2 regions of the Carnobacterium pleistocenium FTR1 genome follow, and region 1 is predicted to be linked to the other one. Evidence: riboswitches for the same ligand, from Rfam matches in the RefSeq annotation. Region 1 holds a riboswitch; the other holds the start of a gene.

Region 1 (9,331 bases):
ACCAGTGATGACAATTTCTTCTTCATTTGAAATAGCTTGACCTAATTCAACAGTCATTGCACCAGATGAAGAAGTTTTAAGTTCCCAATCACTCAAGTTAGGGTAAGTTTCTACAGCCGTTTCAGCTGCTGCAACAACACCAGCACCAGGTTCAATACCTGTGATAGTTTTTCCAGCTTCATCACTAAGATCAGCGATAGAGTCAACATCCATGTATTCAGGAACAACTAAACCAACTACTGCGCCTTCTAAGTTAGCTCCTAGATTAACCATTTGGTCACCATATTCTTCAAATTGAGAACCATGAGTTGCGGGTAGCCAAGCAGCTACCATTGCATCAGCATCGCCACTAGCTACGGCTTGCCACATTACAGCATTATCTAATGGTGTTAATGTTACATCATAACCTAAGTTTTCTAAAACTTTACCAACAACGTTAGTAGAAGCAACTTCAGTATCCCATTCTACATATGATAATTCAATTTCTTGTCCTTGACCAACAGTTTCTGATACATCTTCTGATGGTTCTGTTGAACAACCTGCAGCGACTAATGATAATCCTAGACCCGCTGAAAGACCTAAATATTTCCAGTTTAATTTTTTCATACTGATAAATCTCTCCTTTATAATTAAATCAAATTTTTTGAGCAATAGATAGTAGTGATTAAGACGGAAATGAAGTTTTTACTGATTTGAGTAATACCAACCTTTGATAAATTAAGCAGTGGTCTGGACGAAGAAGATTATTCTACTACGCCTTCAGTCCATTCAGCAACACGGTCTGGATTCTCTTCAATCCAAGCTTCTGCAGCATCTTCAGGATCTTCACCTTCTGAAATAACTAACATAAGGCTTTCAACTTCTTCAGAGCTCCAGTTAAATTGATCTAATACTTGATAAGCTTCAGGCATATCTTCTTCTAAACCTTCACGAGCCATAGTGTTGATTGTTTCTGCTCCACCAAATGCTCCTTCAGGATCTTCAAGATATTTCAAGTCATAAGTGGCGAACATCCAGTGTGGCGACCAACCAGTAATAACAATTTCTTCTTCATTTGAAATTGCTTGACCTAACTCAATTGCCATTGCACCAGATGAAGAAGTTTTAATTTCCCAATCACTCAAGTTTGGGTATACTTCTAAAGCTGTTTGAGTTGCGGTGACGATACCAGAACCAGGTTCAATACCTGTGATGGCTTTTTCAGCTTCATCACTCAGGTCAGCAATAGAATCAGCATCCATATATTCAGGGACAACTAAACCAAGTACTGCACCTTCCAAATTCACTCCAAGATTAACCATTTGGTCACCGTATTCTTCAAGCTGAGGAGCATGAGTTTCAGGTAACCATGCAGCTACCATAGCATCAGCATTGCCACTAGCTACGGCTTGCCACATGACAGCATTATCTAAAGGGGTCAGAGTTACTTCATAGCCTAAGTTTTCTAAAACTTTACCGATAACGTTAGTAGAAGCGACTTCAGTATCCCATTCGACGAAAGCTAATTCAATTTCTTGTCCGTTACCAACATTTGTAGCTTCATTTTCGTTTGTTTCTTCTGCTGCGCAACCTGCCGCAACTAATGATAATCCTAACCCTGCTGTAAGACTTAAATATTTCCAGTTTAATTTTTTCATATCTGATAAATCTCTCCTTTATAATTAAATCAAATTTTCGAGTAAAGATTACTAAAAAATATTAGTTATTTTTTGTTTAATTTTTGTGTCAAACGGTCAATGATGATTGCCAAAACAACTAAACCTAAACCAGATACAAATCCTGTACCGACTTGAGCACGTTGTAAGGAAGAAAGAACTTCTCTACCAAGACCAGGTGCACCGATCATTGAAGCAATAACTACCATAGATAAAGCCAACATAACTGTTTGGTTGATACCAGCCATAATAGTTGATTTAGCTAAAGGTAGTTCGACTTTAAATAATTTTTGAGCACCAGTACTACCAAACGAGTCAGCAGCTTCAACTAGTTCAAATGAAACTTGTCTGATTCCAAGGTTAGTAAATCGAACAGTGGGTGGGATAGCAAAGATTAAAGAAGCGAATACTCCTGGGACCATACCAATACCAAAGAAAGCAACTGCCGGAATCAAGTAGACAAATGCAGGCATTGTTTGCATGAAATCAAGAATAGGAGCAATAATTGCATTCGCAATTTTGCTTTTAGCCATCAAAATCCCAAATGGAACCCCAATAATAATAGACAATAAACTAGCGACCAAGACTAAAGTCAAGGTGTTCATTAAATCTGACCAAAGATCTTGATTATAAATGAACCAAAGACCGATTACTGAAAATGTTGCTAAACCAAATGTTTTCTTTGAAGCGAAAAAAGCAATTGCAGCAATAATCAAAATAAATAAAACGGGAGGAATTAATAGTAATGTTTCTGTCGTAAATTCCATAGCAATTTCAGAATATTTTTGAATTGGATCAAACAAAAAGGCAAAAGTATCTGTTAACCAAACTGTAAGGTTCTCGACTCCATCTGCTACGGGTATTTCTGGGATAATATCTAATAAACTAGACATTTTCAAGCACCTCACTTTCTCCTGCAAGAGCGGCTATAACAGCGCCTCTAACAATAATACCAACTAATTTTCCTTCATCGACAACGGCTACTGGAGTAGTTGAATCATGAATAACAGTAAAGATATCATTCATTGATGTTGTTCTATTAACAGTAGGGATATCGACTTTAACAATATTTTCAATTGTTTCAATATTTTTTTTGCGGGCATCTGAAGCATCTTCAGCAGTAATATAGCCTAAGAGAGTCCGTTTGCTATCCACAACAAGCATACTAGATATTCCTTGTTTACGCATTTGTTCTAATGCAAAACGTGGTCCATGATTTTTAATGTTTAAAGTTTCAGGACGTTGCATAATGTTTTCGGCTGTCAGCACTTTAGAACGATCTACGTCTTCAATGAATTTTTCAACGTAATCATTTGCAGGGTGAGTTAAAATTTCTTCAGGTGATCCAATTTGTACAATTGATCCATCTTTCATTAAAGCAATTTTATCGCCTATTCTCAAAGCTTCATTTAAATCATGAGTAATAAAAATGATCGTCTTTTTAACATTGGATTGAAGTTCGATTAGTTCATCTTGCATTTCACGACGAATCAACGGATCTAATGCTGAAAAAGCTTCATCCATTAATAAGATTTCAGGATCATTAGCTAAAGCACGTGCTAGTCCAACCCTTTGTTGCATCCCACCAGATAATTGTTTAGGCAATTGATCTTTATAATCTCCTAGCCCTGCATTATCTAAAGCTTTTTGAGCTTTTTGTTGTCTTTCAGATTTGTCTACACCTTGAATCTCTAATCCGTATTCAGTATTTTCTAAAATACTGCGATGAGGGAAAAGACCAAAATTTTGGAAGACCATGCTCATTTTTTCTCTTCGTACTTGACGTAATGCTTTCTTATCCATAGTAGATAAGTTTTCATCATCTACATAAATATTACCTTCAGTAGGATCAATCAGACGGTTAAACATCCGAACAAGAGTTGACTTTCCACTACCGGACAATCCCATGATGACGAAAATTTCGCCTTCTTCAACTGTAAAGCTAACATTGTTGACTCCAACGGTAACCCCAGTTTCTTTAAATATTTCTTGCTTAGATTTCTGTTGTTTTAACAGTTCTAAGGCTTGCGGTGTTTTTTTACCAAATACTTTTGTTACATTTTCAATAGTTATTTTTGACAAAAATAACAACCCCTTCCTTTTTTTATTTATGAATCTCATCTATATAAATCAAAATGATTGAGAGAGAAAAGATTCATAAATTGACAAGCAAACCACCGTGAAAAGTGATTTTTTTTAAAATTCTTTTCATGAAAAATTAACAACCACTTTTCACAAAAAGAATATTGTTGAATGAAACACAATTACAAGTATAACATGGATGTGAAAGAATAAAAAATGACGGCTCATTAAAAAACACGTCTTATTATCTCTTATTTCCTTTCATAACAATCTTTAGAGTAAAGAGAAGAAAAAGGAGAAACTTTTTAAAACACGCTTTCATTCCTTTTTTTTGGAGGATTCTATAAAAGATGTAGTATAAAGAACAGAGATAAAACTTGTAGTTTTTTTAAGGGATTGATAGACTTAATTTAGGTAGTTCATAAGGGTTGTAAGAGAGGTGGATATTCAGTGTTAACAAAAGCGCAAAAATCAATAATAAAAAACACAGAAGAGTATGTATATCAATTGTTAAAAGATGATGCTAGTGGTCATGACTGGTGGCATATCCAGCGAGTCAGAAATTTAGCTAGAAAGATAGCTGAAAATGAACAAGAAGATGTAAACCTTTTTGTTTGTGAAATAGCAGCTCTCTTGCATGATGTAGCAGATGGAAAGTTGAATAAATCAGAAGCCGATGGAGAATATAAAGTTAGAAACTGGTTGTCACAGTATTCATTGACGAATAAAGAGCTTCAGCAAATAATGGGAATTATCCTTCATATGTCTTATAAGGGCGGAACAAATAAAGTAGTATTGTCTTCTATAGAGGGTAAAATTGTTCAAGATGCAGATCGCTTAGATGCAATTGGCGCAATTGGAATAGCACGAACAATGACTTATTCAGGATCAAAAAACCGCTTGATTCATGATCCGGCAAAAAAAGCACGTGGCGATCATCTTACATTAGAAGAATATCGTTCTGGTGAAGATACTGCTATTATGCACTTTTATGAAAAATTATTAAAACTAAAAAATGGCATGAATACAACTGTTGGTAAAGCATTAGCAGAAAAAAGACATAGTTATATGGAGGATTATCTGGAGGAATTTTTCGCTGAGTGGGATGGGGAAAGGTGAATTTCTATTAAATGACTACTTTAATTTAAAGCAATGAGATAGGGGGGAGAGGTTAGCTTATGGATGGAGTAGAAGGACTTATATTACTAGAAGCAACTGTAGGCGATATTCAGATGATAGAAAATTATGTAATAGAGGAAAACGCATATACGGTGATGCCAATGGATGCGATGACAGAAAGCTTGCATGAATATGAAAAATACCCAATTCTAATTTTAGATAAAAAGAAGATGGTGGGTTTTTTTATCCTTCAAACAGGAAAATCTATTCTAAAGTATACTTCAAATCCCCATGCAATCTTGTTAAAAAACCATTCAGTTGACAAGCGCTATCAAAAAAAGGGATATGGAAAAGCGTCAATGGAAAAGTTGCCTGAATTCATAAAAAGAAATTTCTCTTCTATTAATGAGATCATTTTATTAATTGATTATGAAAACATCAGTGGACAAATGATGTATTTAAAATCAGGGTTTAAAAATACCGGAAATAAAGTTAAAGAATCAGATGAATATAAGTTTGTCTATGCTAAACATATAACGAACTAATATAAAAACAGAATGAAGATTGACAATTTCAAACAATAAACGTACTATAATAAATGTAAAGAAAATTGAATGAACAACCATCACAAAGGGGTGCCGTAAAAAGCTGAGATTGAATCAAGTGATTCTAACCCTTGGAACCTGTTCGTTAATACGAGCGTAGGGATTGTGACGGGGACGGAATATTGTTTTTTAAAATAATAATTCGAGCTCCTCCTTTGATGTTTGGCACTGTTCAACATATTAAAGGAGGAGTTTTTTTTGAGAAGTGATCGATTACGTGTTTGGATAGAAGGAACGGTGTTTGCTGCTTTAGCAATTGTATTGTCTTTGATTCCAACTAATATTGGAACGGGTTTTACTATTTCTTTAGGGATGATCCCTCTAACATTATTTGCTTTTAGATATGGCTTTATAGCAGCTTCAGGAGCGGGTTTTCTATGGGGAATATTGCATTTTTTAATTGGGACCGCTAGTATCTTGCATCCAGTACAGGGTTTTATAGAATATTTCGTTGCCTTTTCATTTGTTGGATTTGCAGGTATTGTTAGGAAACCTTTATATCTTGCTTTTAAAGAGAATAATAAAGTTAGACAGTATCAATACATTATAATAGGAACAACGATTGGCACAATTGCTCGTTTCTTCTGGCATTTTATCGCAGGCTATTATTTTTGGGGAAGCTATGCTCCAGAAGGCATGAATCCATTATGGTACTCTTTCATTGCGAATGGCGGAAGTGCATTAGCAACAGGAATAGCCACAAGTATCGTTTTAGGTATCATGGCTAAGACTACTTCAACGCTATTTCTGATAAAAAGATAGCCATAAATTTATCTAAATAATTGCATAGAAAAAGGGATTAGACACTGATTCTAATCTCTTTTTTTTATGAAGTATTTCTAAGAAACAGCCAATTTCTAGTAGCTAAAAAAAAGAGGACGTAGTAAGATTAGTCAATAGAAAAGTTGGAAAGGAATAATTCGATGAACATAATTATATACATACTTTTAGGCATTTTTATTTTAAATACTATTTTGGCTATTATCACGGTATTTCGTGAAAAACGTGATATTGCTGCTACTTGGGCATGGTTGCTCGTATTGATTCTTTTGCCAGGAATTGGCTTTATCTTTTATTTATTTATTGGTAAAAAATTGACTCGTGATAAAATATTTGATATCAAATCCCAAGAGAATATTGGAATGCCAGAGCTTGTTCAAGCTCAAAAAGATATTCTTGCAGAGGATGAAGATTTGCTATCTGCTAAACAAGCTACAGAAAATGCAAAAGAAATGGCTAGTTTATTTTTAGAAAGTGATGAATCCATTTTAACCAAAGGAAATAAGGTTGAAATATTTACCGACGGTGCCAAAAAGTTTGATTCATTGATTGAAGACATTTCTAAAGCTGAACACCATATTCATATGATTTATTATATTATTCATGATGATAAAGTAGGTAACCGTGTTCTTAAAGCACTGGAAGAACGTGCAGCAGCAGGGGTTGATGTTTTGGTCATTTATGATGCATTAGGTTCTCGATCATTGAAACCTAGCTTTTTTAAGACACTAAAAAAATTAGGTGGAAAAGCTGAGTCTTTTTTTGGATCGAAACTTCCAATTATTAATTTACGATTCAACTATCGTAATCACCGTAAAATTGTTATTATCGACGGGAAAATCGGTTATACTGGTGGATTTAATGTTGGAGATGAATATTTAGGTGAATATAAAAAATTTGGCTACTGGCGAGACACACATCTGAAAATTCAAGGTAATGCGGTTCTAGCACTTCAAAGTCGTTTCTTGATGGATTGGAATGCAGCTGTTCCTAAGCACAAGTTGGAATATGAAGAAAACTATTTCCCTTTGATCGATAAAAAAGGGCACTCAAATGTTCAAGTTGTATCAAGTGGTCCTGATTCAGATTTTGAACAAATCAAAAAAGGGTACATCAAAATGATCAGTATGGCTAAAGAATCTGTTTTTATTCAAACACCTTATTTTGTACCAGATGACTCAGTGTTAGAGTCCATCCAAATTGCTGTTATGTCTGGTATTGATGTAAAAATTATGATACCGAATAAGCCAGATCATCCTTTTATATACCGAGCAACAATGTATTATGCTGCAGCAATGGTAGCGGTTGGAGCAGAAGTTTATATTTATGATAATGGATTTTTGCATGCTAAAACGGTAGTTGTTGATGGAGATATTTGTTCAATTGGTACAGCAAATTTTGATATTCGAAGTTTCAAGCTGAACTTTGAAGTAAACGTATTTATTTATGATTTTGAAATTGCGCAACAACAACAAAATTCTTTCTATGAAGATATGAAAAATAGTTATCTATTAACACAAGAAATGCTAGATAATCAGTCTAAATGGTTGAAATTGAAACAAACTTTTTCACGATTATTTTCTCCAATATTATAAACCAAACTGAAATAAGTAATTGAAAATAAAATGATTTGATTGTTACGTATAAGTCGCAGTTTATTATGAGCTCAGGAAATCTAAATACTAATCTTAACTTGCTTTTTCATAGAAAAATCAGTAAGTTTGAATGAATAGAAAATGTTTGAGATAATAAAATTGTTGATAGTAAAAAAAAGAAATTATACTAATGAGGTGAATGGATTGATAGAATTTAAAAATATTTCCAAAGTATATAAAGGTGGAAAAAAAGCCGTTGATAATATTAACCTCACATTTAATGATGGAGAGTTTATTGTTTTTATTGGTACAAGTGGAAGTGGTAAAACAACTTCAATGAGAATGATAAATCGAATGATCGAGCCAACGTCAGGTCAGATTTTAATTGATGGAGAAGATATTATGGAGAAAGATCCTGTTCAATTAAGAAGGAAAATTGGTTATGTTATTCAACAAATCGGCCTAATGCCTCACATGACAATCTATGACAATATTGTGATGGTTCCTAAACTATTAAAATGGTCAGAGGAAGAGCAGCGAGAATCCGCTGAACGACTACTTGCAAAAGTAGATATGCCAAAAGAATTCCTAGCGCGCTATCCAGGTGAACTTTCAGGAGGACAACAGCAAAGAATTGGTGTTATTCGTGCCTTAGCAGCTGATCAAGATATTATTTTGATGGATGAACCATTCGGAGCACTGGATCCAATTACTAGAGATGCTTTACAAGAATTAGTAAAAGAGCTACAAAAAGAGATGGGGAAAACATTTATTTTTGTGACTCATGATATGGATGAAGCTCTAAAATTAGCTGATCGTATTGTTATTATGCAAAACGGACGCGTAGTACAATTCGACACGCCCGATAATATATTGGCTGAACCGGCTAATCAATTTGTAGAAGATTTTATTGGCGAGGATCGATTGATCATGGCTAGGCCAAATATCCAAACAGTAGACCAAGTGATGATAAAGAATCCAGTCTCAGTAACTCCTGGGAAAACTCTTTCAGAAGCTATACGTTTGATGAGAGATAAACGAGTAGATTCGTTATTTGTTACGGATGATTCGGGTGTCCTAAAGGGATATGTAGACATTGAAATAATCAATCGTAACCGCAAACACGCTACAAGTGTAGGGGATATTATGAAAGAAGAAGTTTCTTTTGTCCGAGAAGGAACCTTTTTGAGAGATACTGTTCAAAAAATATTGAAACGTGGATTTAAAAATATTCCAGTTGTTGATGATAAAAATCGATTAATTGGTCTGGTTACTCGTACATCATTAGTGGATATTGTTTACGATACAATATGGGGCGAAGAAGAAGAAAAAGGCGAAAAAGTTAGTGCACTTGAAACGACCAGTCCTGAGGAAATTAATGATTAAAGGAGGGGAAAATAATGGCTGAATTTTTTGCAACAAATGGCTCTGACTTGCTCCTGAAGACATGGGAACATTTTTATATTTCAGCATTTGCGTTATTGCTAGGTGTAAT
Region 2 (9,331 bases), 480 kb from region 1:
AACTTATGAAAAATTATTTTGGAAACTATGGTGGACAGTTTATTCCAGAGACATTAATGAATGCCATTAATGAATTAGAGCAAGCTTATGAATACTATAAACAAGATGAAACATTTATTAGAGAACTAGACGATTTATTAGCTAATTACGCTGGAAGGCCCTCACTTTTGTATTACGCTGAAAAAATGACCAACGATTTAGGTGGCGCCAAAATTTACTTGAAACGGGAAGATTTGAATCATACTGGAGCACACAAAATCAATAATGTATTAGGTCAAATCTTATTGGCTAAAAAAATGGGTAAAACACGAATCATTGCAGAAACTGGTGCGGGACAACATGGCGTAGCAACTGCTACGGCGGCAGCTTTATTCGGTATGGAATGTGTCGTTTATATGGGGGAAGAAGATACAAATCGACAAGCTTTAAATGTCTTTCGCATGGAATTATTGGGCACAAAAGTGATCTCGGTCAAGTCTGGCACACGAACATTAAAAGATGCCGTTAACGAAGCCATGAAAGACTGGACTTCTTCTTTCGAAACATCTTACTATGCTATCGGATCTGTCATGGGACCTCATCCCTTTCCTACAATGGTACGGGACTTCCAAAAAATTATTGGAGAAGAAACCAAAGCTCAAATAGTAAAAAAAGAGTCTAAACTGCCGGATATTGTTATGGCTTGTGTGGGAGGCGGGAGCAACGCTATGGGAATGTTTTATGAATTCATTGAAGACAAAGAAGTACAGCTCATAGGTTGTGAAGCAGCTGGTCGAGGAATTAATACGAAAGATACGGCCGCCACGATTGCAGTTGGTACGCAAGGTATCTTCCATGGCATGAATTCTTACTTTTGTCAGGATGAATACGGACAAATCGCTCCTGTCTATTCCATTTCTGCTGGTTTAGATTATCCTGGAATTGGTCCAGAACATGCCTACTTGCATGACATCAAGCGGGCACAATATGTATCGATTACAGACGATGAAGCTGTTGATGCTTTTGAGTATCTATCCAGAACAGAGGGCATCATCCCAGCTATTGAAAGCTCTCATGCAGTTGCTTATGCCAAACAAATTGCACCTGCGATGAATCAAGACCAAATCATTGTGATCTGTCTATCCGGCCGTGGAGATAAAGATGTTGCAGCTATCGCACGCCATAAAGGAGTTGATCTACATGAGTAGAATTCAAGCAGCTTTCAAAAATAGAAAAGCGTTTATCCCCTTCATTACTGCAGGAGACCCGACTATTGAAGTCACTAAACAGGTGATTTTAAAAATGGCGGAAGCAGGAGCTGATATTATTGAAATCGGGATCCCTTTTTCTGATCCAGTAGCAGAAGGCCCCACTATCCAAGCAGCTAGTGAAAGAGCATTATCCAATAATACCAACGTAGACGATATTTTTAAAATGGTACAGGAACTGCGAAAAGAAATAGATACCCCACTTGTCTTTATGACCTATATCAATCCAATTTTCGTTTATGGAGTTGATAAATTTATGTCCCGCTGTCAAGAAGTTGGTGTGGATGGGCTGATTGTTCCTGACGTACCTTTTGAAGAAAAAGGATTGCTTGCACCTAGTTGTAAAAAATTCCAAGTTGATCTCATTTCAATGATCGCACCGTCCTCAAATGAACGTATTTCGATGATTGCAAAAGAAGCAGAAGGTTTTTTATATGTGGTCTCCTCTCTTGGAGTGACCGGCGTTAGAAAAGATATTCAGACCAATGTTTCGGAAATGTTGCATAAAATAAAAGAAGTGAGCACCATTCCTTGCGCAGTAGGTTTTGGTATTTCCACGATTGAACAAGCGAAAACAATGGCGAAAACAGCTGATGGCGTCATTGTAGGGAGTGCTATTGTCGCGATTATTGCAGAAAAAGGAGAAACTGCTCCTGAATATGTCTATCGTTATGTCAAAGAAATGGCAGAGACTGTTCATCAAGAAGCGAGTATTGAAGTATAAAAAAAGAACATAAATTGCTCTATTTATCAGCAACGACTGCTCCAAAGAATTTTTAGAAAGTAAATGACTGGCAGTAATTAAATACCCATCAAAAAAATAAAAGAAATTGAGAAATAATAGCTAAAGCAGCTTTATTTCTCAATTTCTTTTTCCTTTTAAGCATATTAAAAAAAAGCTATTAGTTTACTAAAATCCCTCGCAAAATACGCTTAGTCAAAACAATGTCTTTAGGTCAAATGGTGTGGATACTTTAAGATGAAATTTCTTCTGGAATAGACGGGTTTGCTTGTGGAGCCATGGGAACACCTGAAGCCTAAAAAGAAGTCTTCAGACTTTCAAGCTTCAAACAAATCGTAATCGCGCTAAAGCGCCAACGTTTTGTAATTCTCATTGAATCCAATACATGGCTACAATCAACCCTATTCCGCCAGAATTTTCAGGTAAATCATTTGGTTCATTTATTTATCTACACTAAAAATTATATAGCCAAAATAATCATCTGATCATTCTTTAATCTTGCTTCATCCATAATCAAACCTTATATAGTTTTTAGTAAATTAGCCATTTCGATAGCTGATACGGCTGAATCATAGCCTTTATTTCCAGCTTTAGTGCCGGCACGCTCAATCGCTTGTTCAATACTATCTGTCGTTAGGACACCAAACATTACAGGTACTCCTGTGTTCATTGAGGCTGTAGCTACTCCTTTTGAAACTTCAGCACATACATAATCGTAATGCGATGTAGCTCCTTTGATTACTGCGCCTAAAGTGATAATAGCATCGTACTTTCCTGAAGCTGCCATTTTTTGTGCAACTAATGGGATTTCATACGCCCCTGGTACCCAAGCAACAGTGATTTCTTCTTCTAACATCCCGTGTCTTCTCAAACCATCCACTGCACCACTCAATAATTTTGATCCAATAAATTCATTAAACCGTGCAACTACGATACCTATTTTTAAATCTTTAGCAATTAATTGTCCTTCGAATACATTCATTTTTTATTCCTCCAATTATTCTATAGTTGTTTTTAGTAATGCGTAATTCCCTATTTTAATAGTTCAAATAATGATTCATTTTTTCTTGTTTGACTTTTAGATAAGCTTCATCTTCTTTATAGGCTTCCATTTGAAGCGGCACTCTTTCCACAATATCCAGACCGTATTTTTTCATACTTTCTACTTTCAGTGGGTTATTGGTCATCAAACGCAATTGGGAAGCGCCCAAATCATCAAATATTTGTTTGCACTCATAATACTCTCGTAAATCAGCTGGAAAACCTAACGCCAAGTTCGCTTCAATTGTATCGTACCCTTGATCTTGCAGTGCGTATGCTCTTATCTTATTAACTAAGCCGATACCGCGCCCTTCTTGACGCATATACAATAAGGTACCTCGGCCTTCATCAGCAATGCGTTTCATAGCTGCATCTAACTGTTGCCCGCAATCGCATTTTATAGAGCCGAATACATCACCGGTTAAACATTCTGAATGAATACGGCAGAGTACTGGCTCCCCATCGCTAACATCCCCCATAACCAAAGCGACATGATGGTCACCTGTAACCGTATTTTCATAAGTATAAATCTCAAAATCGCCGTATTTAGTCGGTAACAATGCTTTAGATTGACGAGAAACAATTTGTTCTTTGGCTTTACGATACTCAATTAAATCAGCGATCGTACCGATTTTCAATTGATGCTTTTTGGCTAAATCTAACAACTCATTTCTCCTAGCCATTGTTCCGTCTTCACTCATAATTTCGCAGCATAATCCAGCGGGCTTTAGACCTGCTAAACGCATCAAATCGACCGTTGCTTCTGTATGTCCATTTCGGACCAATACGCCTCCATCCACTGCTTCTAACGGAAAAATATGCCCAGGTCTTCTGAAATCTTCTGGTTTAGCATCATCAGAAACCAATTTCATAGTTGTTAATGATCGTTCCACAGCTGAAATTCCAGTCGTAGTCTCGATATGATCTACTGAAATAGTAAAAGCAGTTCCATGATTATCTGTGCTATCCAAGCTCATCTGTGGTAATTTCAACTTTTTTGTATACGTTTTAGCCACCGGCATGCAGATAAGACCTTTAGCGTAACTAGCCATAAAATTCACATTAGCGGTCGTAGCAAATTCAGCAGCACAGATAATATCTCCTTCGTTTTCTCTATCTTCATCATCTACCAATAGAATATTTTTTCCAGCTCTTAAATCAGCTAGCAATTCTTCAATTGTATTGAACATATTTTTCTCCATTCTGGTCTAAAAGAACCCATTTTCTTTTAAAAAGCCTTCCGTTACTTGACTCTCTTGAACAGCATTTTTTGAATTTATTCCTAATAATTTTTCGACATATTTCCCAATCATATCGCATTCAAGATTGACAGTGTCTCCGGTTTGCTTTTGTAGCAGCCCGGTTTCTTCTCCAGTGTGCGGGATGATAGAGACTTGGAAAGACTGCTCATCCACTGTTACGACCGTCAAACTCACCCCATCAATAGCTATAGAGCCTTTTTCAATAATATACCGTAACAATTCAGGACTTGTTTCGACTGTGATCCAAACGGCATTGTCATCACGCCTAAATTCTTTTATCTGCCCCGTCCCATCGATATGCCCACTAACAATATGTCCGCCAAGACGCGTTGCCAAACTTAGTGCTCGTTCCAAATTAACGTGACTTCCGGGAGCTAATTCCCCTATGTTTGTTCTTTTTAAAGATTCGGACATGACATCTGCTTCAAAAAAATCTTTTTCTATTTTTGTTACAGTCAAGCAAATACCGTTTGTCGAGATGCTGTCTCCGATAAGCGTTCCTTGCAACACTTTTTGACCTTTAATTCTAAGAACCGAGGATTTTTCAGCTTGTTTGATTGATTTGATGGTTCCCATTTCTTCAATAATTCCAGTAAACATATCTTACCTCCAATGAACCTATTTTTTCTTATCAATGTAGCCTTCCAAAAACAAGTCTTCTCCGACCATCACAGCCGTCATCCGATGAATTGGAAACGCCTCTTTTAGTGATAGAATACCTGCTCCTTCAACTGCTGTTTTAGCATCTTTTCCTCCGATGATTTTTGGGGCAATATAAGTCTGTACTTTGTCTACGATGTTTTCTTCCAAAGCCGAAAAGTTTAAAGTAGCTCCGCCTTCCAACAAAATACTATCGATACCCCTAGCACCTAATGTTTTCATTAATTCTTGCAAATTTACTCTTCCAGCTTTTTCTTTAGTCACAATAATTTCAATACCCATTTGCTTTAATGTTGCTACTTTTTCTTTGTCGGCTTTGCTAGTTGTAGCAATAATTGTTTGAGCTTCCTCTTGATGAGTCAATATGGTTGAAGCGATTGGGATCCTCAGCTGACTATCCACAACGATTCTAATTGGATTGTTGCTATTGGGCATTCTAGAGGTTAATTGTGGATCATCTTTTAGTACTGTTTCGATTCCTACCATGATTCCAGACAACTCATGTCGCAAAACATGTACTTGTCTTCTAGCGGGTTCACCCGAGATCCATTGAGATTCGCCTGTTACTGTGGCTATTTTCCCATCTAAGGACATGGCATTCTTCATAACCACAAAAGGTTCTTTAGTGACAATGTATTTCATAAAAACTTCGTTCAACTGTTGACTCTCTTTTTCCAGAATACCTGTAACTACTTCAATTCCATTAGCACGAAGCCTTTCAATTCCTTTACCAGCAACTAATGGATTTGGATCGAGCGCTCCTACAACTACTCGTTTAATTTTTTTATCTATTAATAAATCTGAACAGGGAGGTGTTTTCCCAAAATGCGAACAAGGTTCTAGCGTAACATACATCGTTGCGCCGGCCACATCTTCTTCTGCTGACGCAATAGCATTTACCTCCGCATGTGCTTGCCCATATTTCTCGTGATAGCCTTGTCCAATAATTTTCCCAGCTTTTACAATGATAGCTCCAACTAAGGGATTGGGAGCTGTCCAGCCCTTCCCTTTTTTGGCTAAGTCTAGCGCCATTCTCATATATTGTTCATCCACTACTCTCACTCCATCCAAAATAAAAAGAAAGCCCAAAGAGTTTATGCTCAGGGCTTTCGTCATTTTTGTTTGTAAGGCTCAACAAATAAATCCGTGTACACTGTACTCGGCTACTTTTGAACTCTTTAAACTGTGTCTTCGCTTTATCCAGACTATAACTGTCGGCTTCGGAATCTGACCGAATCTGCCTTACGGCTCGTGGGCTTTTACCACCGGTAGGGACTCGCACCCTGCCCTGAAGACTATTTAATTTTTATATTATTACACAAAAAAGCCCTAGAATTTCCATCCAGGGCTTTGACTTATCGTTAAATAAGGCTATTTAATAGATGCTTAATAAACTTAAGATTCCTTTATATCTCAAATAAGACTAAAGTTATCCTCGTTTTTCTGCAATCACTTGTCTTCGCTTTATCCAGACTATACTGTCGGCTTCGGAATCTGACCGAATCTGCCTTGCGGCTCGTGGGCTATACCACCGGTAGGGACTTGCACCCTGCCCTGAAGACTATTTACTTTTATAATGTAAGACTATCTTTAAACACAATGGAAGTCAACAGTTATTTTTTCCTTTACTTCTGCACCGTTTTCAAAAATTACGATTAAATTTTCAATCGATGTCAAATAACTATATATTTAACCAAATATGTGGTACTGTTTATTTAATTAAATAGATAACTAAAACCACTAGGGGAGCTTGTTGCTGAAATGCTATGGCTGAGAGAGGTAAAAACCTGACCCTTAGGACCTGATTTGGCTAAGACCAGCGTAGGAAAAGTGGAATAGATAACGACTAATACAGCAACTTTACTTATGGAAATTGTATTTAAGTTACAGATAATGGAACACCACTTTTTGTCCTTCATGGATATAAAAGTGGTGTTTTTTAGTTATACACTAGTACATGAAAGGAGAACTAAGAATTGAACAATAAAAAAATGGCTCAAACAGCTTTAATCATAGCAATTGGTTATGTTGGCAGTAGCTTAATTGTTATCCCTGTAGGTTTTGTACGCATTTCTCCCTTACAACATATGATGAACTTATTAACCAGTGCCTTATTAGGTCCGGGGTATAGTGTACTGCAAGCCTTTGGTGTATCGTTGTTGCGCAATCTTACCGGAACGGGATCTATCTTAGCATTTCCAGGTAGTATGATTGGGGCTTTATTATCCGGAATATTCTTTTTGTACCGTAGAAAAATTTGGTCATTGGTTTTTGGTGAATTGTTAGGTACTGGAATCATTGGCTCACTCCTCAGTTATCCTATCGCTCGACTTTTCCTTTCTCAAGAAGCGTCGTTATTTGCCTTTCTTCCTGGCTTCTTTATCAGTTCATTGGTAGGAACCCTCATTGGGTATTTACTTTTGAAGCAGTTAATTAAAAGAAAAATAGTTCATTTAGAGGAGGAAGAAAAAGTTGGGAAAATTTGAATTAATAGAACAAATTAGAAAAACGAATCCCTTAATTCACAACATTACAAACCAGGTGGTGGCAAATGACGTAGCCAATAGTCAACTAGCCATTGGCGCTTCGCCAATGATGGCTTACGCACCTGAAGAAATGGAAGAAGTTGCTGGAATGTCAAAATCGGTCGTGTTAAATATCGGAACAATTACTACAGCAGTATTAGAGTCTATGTTGTTAGTAGGAAAAGCAGCCAATAAAATTGGGGTACCCGTTATTCTTGATCCAGTCGGAGTTGGGGCTACCACTTTCCGCAAAGCAGCAGTCAAACGATTATTGACGGAAGTTAAAGTCCAACTTATCCGAGGAAATGCCGGAGAATTGGCTAGTTTAGCTAATATTCCTTGGACTAATAAAGGCGTCGATGCTGGTGTAGGAGACACCTCGGTTAAAGACATTGCTGAACTAGTAGCCACCCGATACCAGACAGTCGTAGCCATTAGTGGCGCAGAAGACGTAGTCACTGATGGTGTGCAAACAGTTGGAATATTCAATGGGCACTCTTTAATGACTAAGATAACCGGTACTGGTTGTATGTTGAGCGGTATTTGTGGCGCTTTTGCAGCAGCTAGAACTAGCACAACAACAATCTTTGAAAGTACAGTTGAGGCCTGTACCGTTTATGCTGTTGCGGGTGAATTGGCGGTAGAAAGTCTTGAATTGGCAAGTCCTGGGAACTTTCGCGCAGCTTTTATAGACACCCTTTATCGTATTACATCTGACCAAGTGGCTGAACGGGCAAATTTGAAGCAATACCATGATAAGGAGGCCGAATGAAATGAGTAAATTACAAGTGCTAACCATAGCTGGTAGCGATAGTGGCGGAGGCGCAGGCATTCAAGCTGATATCAAAACGTTTCAAGAACGAGGCGTTTTTGGAACTTCTGTTATCACTGCTGTTACCGCACAAAACACGTTAGGAGTACAAGGTATTTATAAAGTGCCCTTGGAAGGTGTTCAAAAGCAATTAGATTCTATTTTTTCAGACTTTTCTATCCATGGAATAAAAACTGGCATGCTTGTTAACGAAACATACATGGAATTAGTTGCTGACGAGCTAGAAAAGTATCCAGAAATTCAATTGGTCATCGACCCAGTAATGATAGCTAAAGGTGGCGCCCATTTAATGGAAAATCAAGCATTAGAAACTATGAAATTCCGAATGGTTCCACTCGCAACAGTTTTAACACCTAATATTCCTGAAGCAGAGGAACTGAGCGGAATGGCGATTCAAACAAAAGAGGATATGAAAAAAGCAGCAAAAGTTCTTCAGAAGTTGGGAAGCAAAAATGTGATCATTAAAGGGGGTCATATTGAAAATGATAAATGGGCCAGAGATTATTTACTAATGGCAGATGGCAAGGAACGGTGGTATGAATCTCCACGAATCGCAACAGAAGATACGCATGGAACAGGCTGCACCTTTTCAGCTTGTATTACAGCAGAATTAGCAAAGGGACAGTCAGTTGAGAAAGCCGTTGAGATCGCGAAAGACTTCATTCAAGCTGCCATTTCTCACCCCATTGAAGTTGGACATGGTCAAGGACCAACTAACCATTGGGCATATGGGGAGGAAAATAAATGAGTTTAGACATAACGGCACTTAACTTGTATTTCATTGCCGGAACGCAAGATATGGTTGGCCGGTCATTACCTGAAACCTTACAAGATGCATTAATAGCTGGCATCACCTGCTTTCAATTTAGAGAAAAAGGTCTGAATAGTTTAGAAAATAGAAAAGAAATAAAAGAGATGGCTAAAACTTGTTTAACGTTATGTCAAGCTGCTGGAGTTCCGTTTGTGATGAACGATGATGTGGAAATGGCATTAGAAATTGGCGCTGATGGTGTGCATGTCGG

Evidence for each region. A riboswitch is a leader RNA that binds a small molecule or an ion and turns the genes downstream of it on or off. The one in region 1 is predicted to bind thiamine pyrophosphate.
Region 2: it holds a riboswitch for thiamine pyrophosphate, as region 1 does, so the genes downstream of both, thiW (energy coupling factor transporter S component ThiW) here and thiT (energy-coupled thiamine transporter ThiT) in region 1, are expected to answer to the same signal.

What each region holds. Positions count from the first base shown of each region.
Region 1 covers NZ_JQLQ01000002.1:1,665,882-1,675,212, reverse strand. The annotation lists partial or broken gene BP17_RS08255 (glycine betaine ABC transporter substrate-binding protein) at 1-483, opposite strand, end outside; partial or broken gene BP17_RS13645 (ABC transporter permease/substrate binding protein) at 744-2,548, opposite strand; gene BP17_RS08240 (quaternary amine ABC transporter ATP-binding protein) at 2,541-3,776, opposite strand; gene BP17_RS08235 (HD domain-containing protein) at 4,188-4,856, shown strand; gene BP17_RS08230 (GNAT family N-acetyltransferase) at 4,916-5,401, shown strand; TPP riboswitch at 5,478-5,581, shown strand; gene thiT (energy-coupled thiamine transporter ThiT) at 5,660-6,223, shown strand; gene cls (cardiolipin synthase) at 6,385-7,836, shown strand; gene BP17_RS08215 (betaine/proline/choline family ABC transporter ATP-binding protein) at 8,041-9,222, shown strand; gene BP17_RS08210 (ABC transporter permease) at 9,237-9,331, shown strand, end outside.
Region 2 covers NZ_JQLQ01000002.1:2,146,579-2,155,909, forward strand. The annotation lists gene BP17_RS10540 (phosphoribosylanthranilate isomerase) at 1-9, shown strand, start outside; gene trpB (tryptophan synthase subunit beta) at 6-1,187, shown strand; gene trpA (tryptophan synthase subunit alpha) at 1,180-1,971, shown strand; gene ribH (6,7-dimethyl-8-ribityllumazine synthase) at 2,510-2,971, opposite strand; gene BP17_RS10560 (bifunctional 3,4-dihydroxy-2-butanone-4-phosphate synthase/GTP cyclohydrolase II) at 3,027-4,220, opposite strand; gene BP17_RS10565 (riboflavin synthase) at 4,239-4,892, opposite strand; gene ribD (bifunctional diaminohydroxyphosphoribosylaminopyrimidine deaminase/5-amino-6-(5-phosphoribosylamino)uracil reductase RibD) at 4,911-5,990, opposite strand; FMN riboswitch at 6,136-6,252, opposite strand; FMN riboswitch at 6,404-6,518, opposite strand; TPP riboswitch at 6,685-6,798, shown strand; gene thiW (energy coupling factor transporter S component ThiW) at 6,929-7,438, shown strand; gene thiM (hydroxyethylthiazole kinase) at 7,425-8,249, shown strand; gene thiD (bifunctional hydroxymethylpyrimidine kinase/phosphomethylpyrimidine kinase) at 8,251-9,057, shown strand; gene thiE (thiamine phosphate synthase) at 9,054-9,331, shown strand, end outside.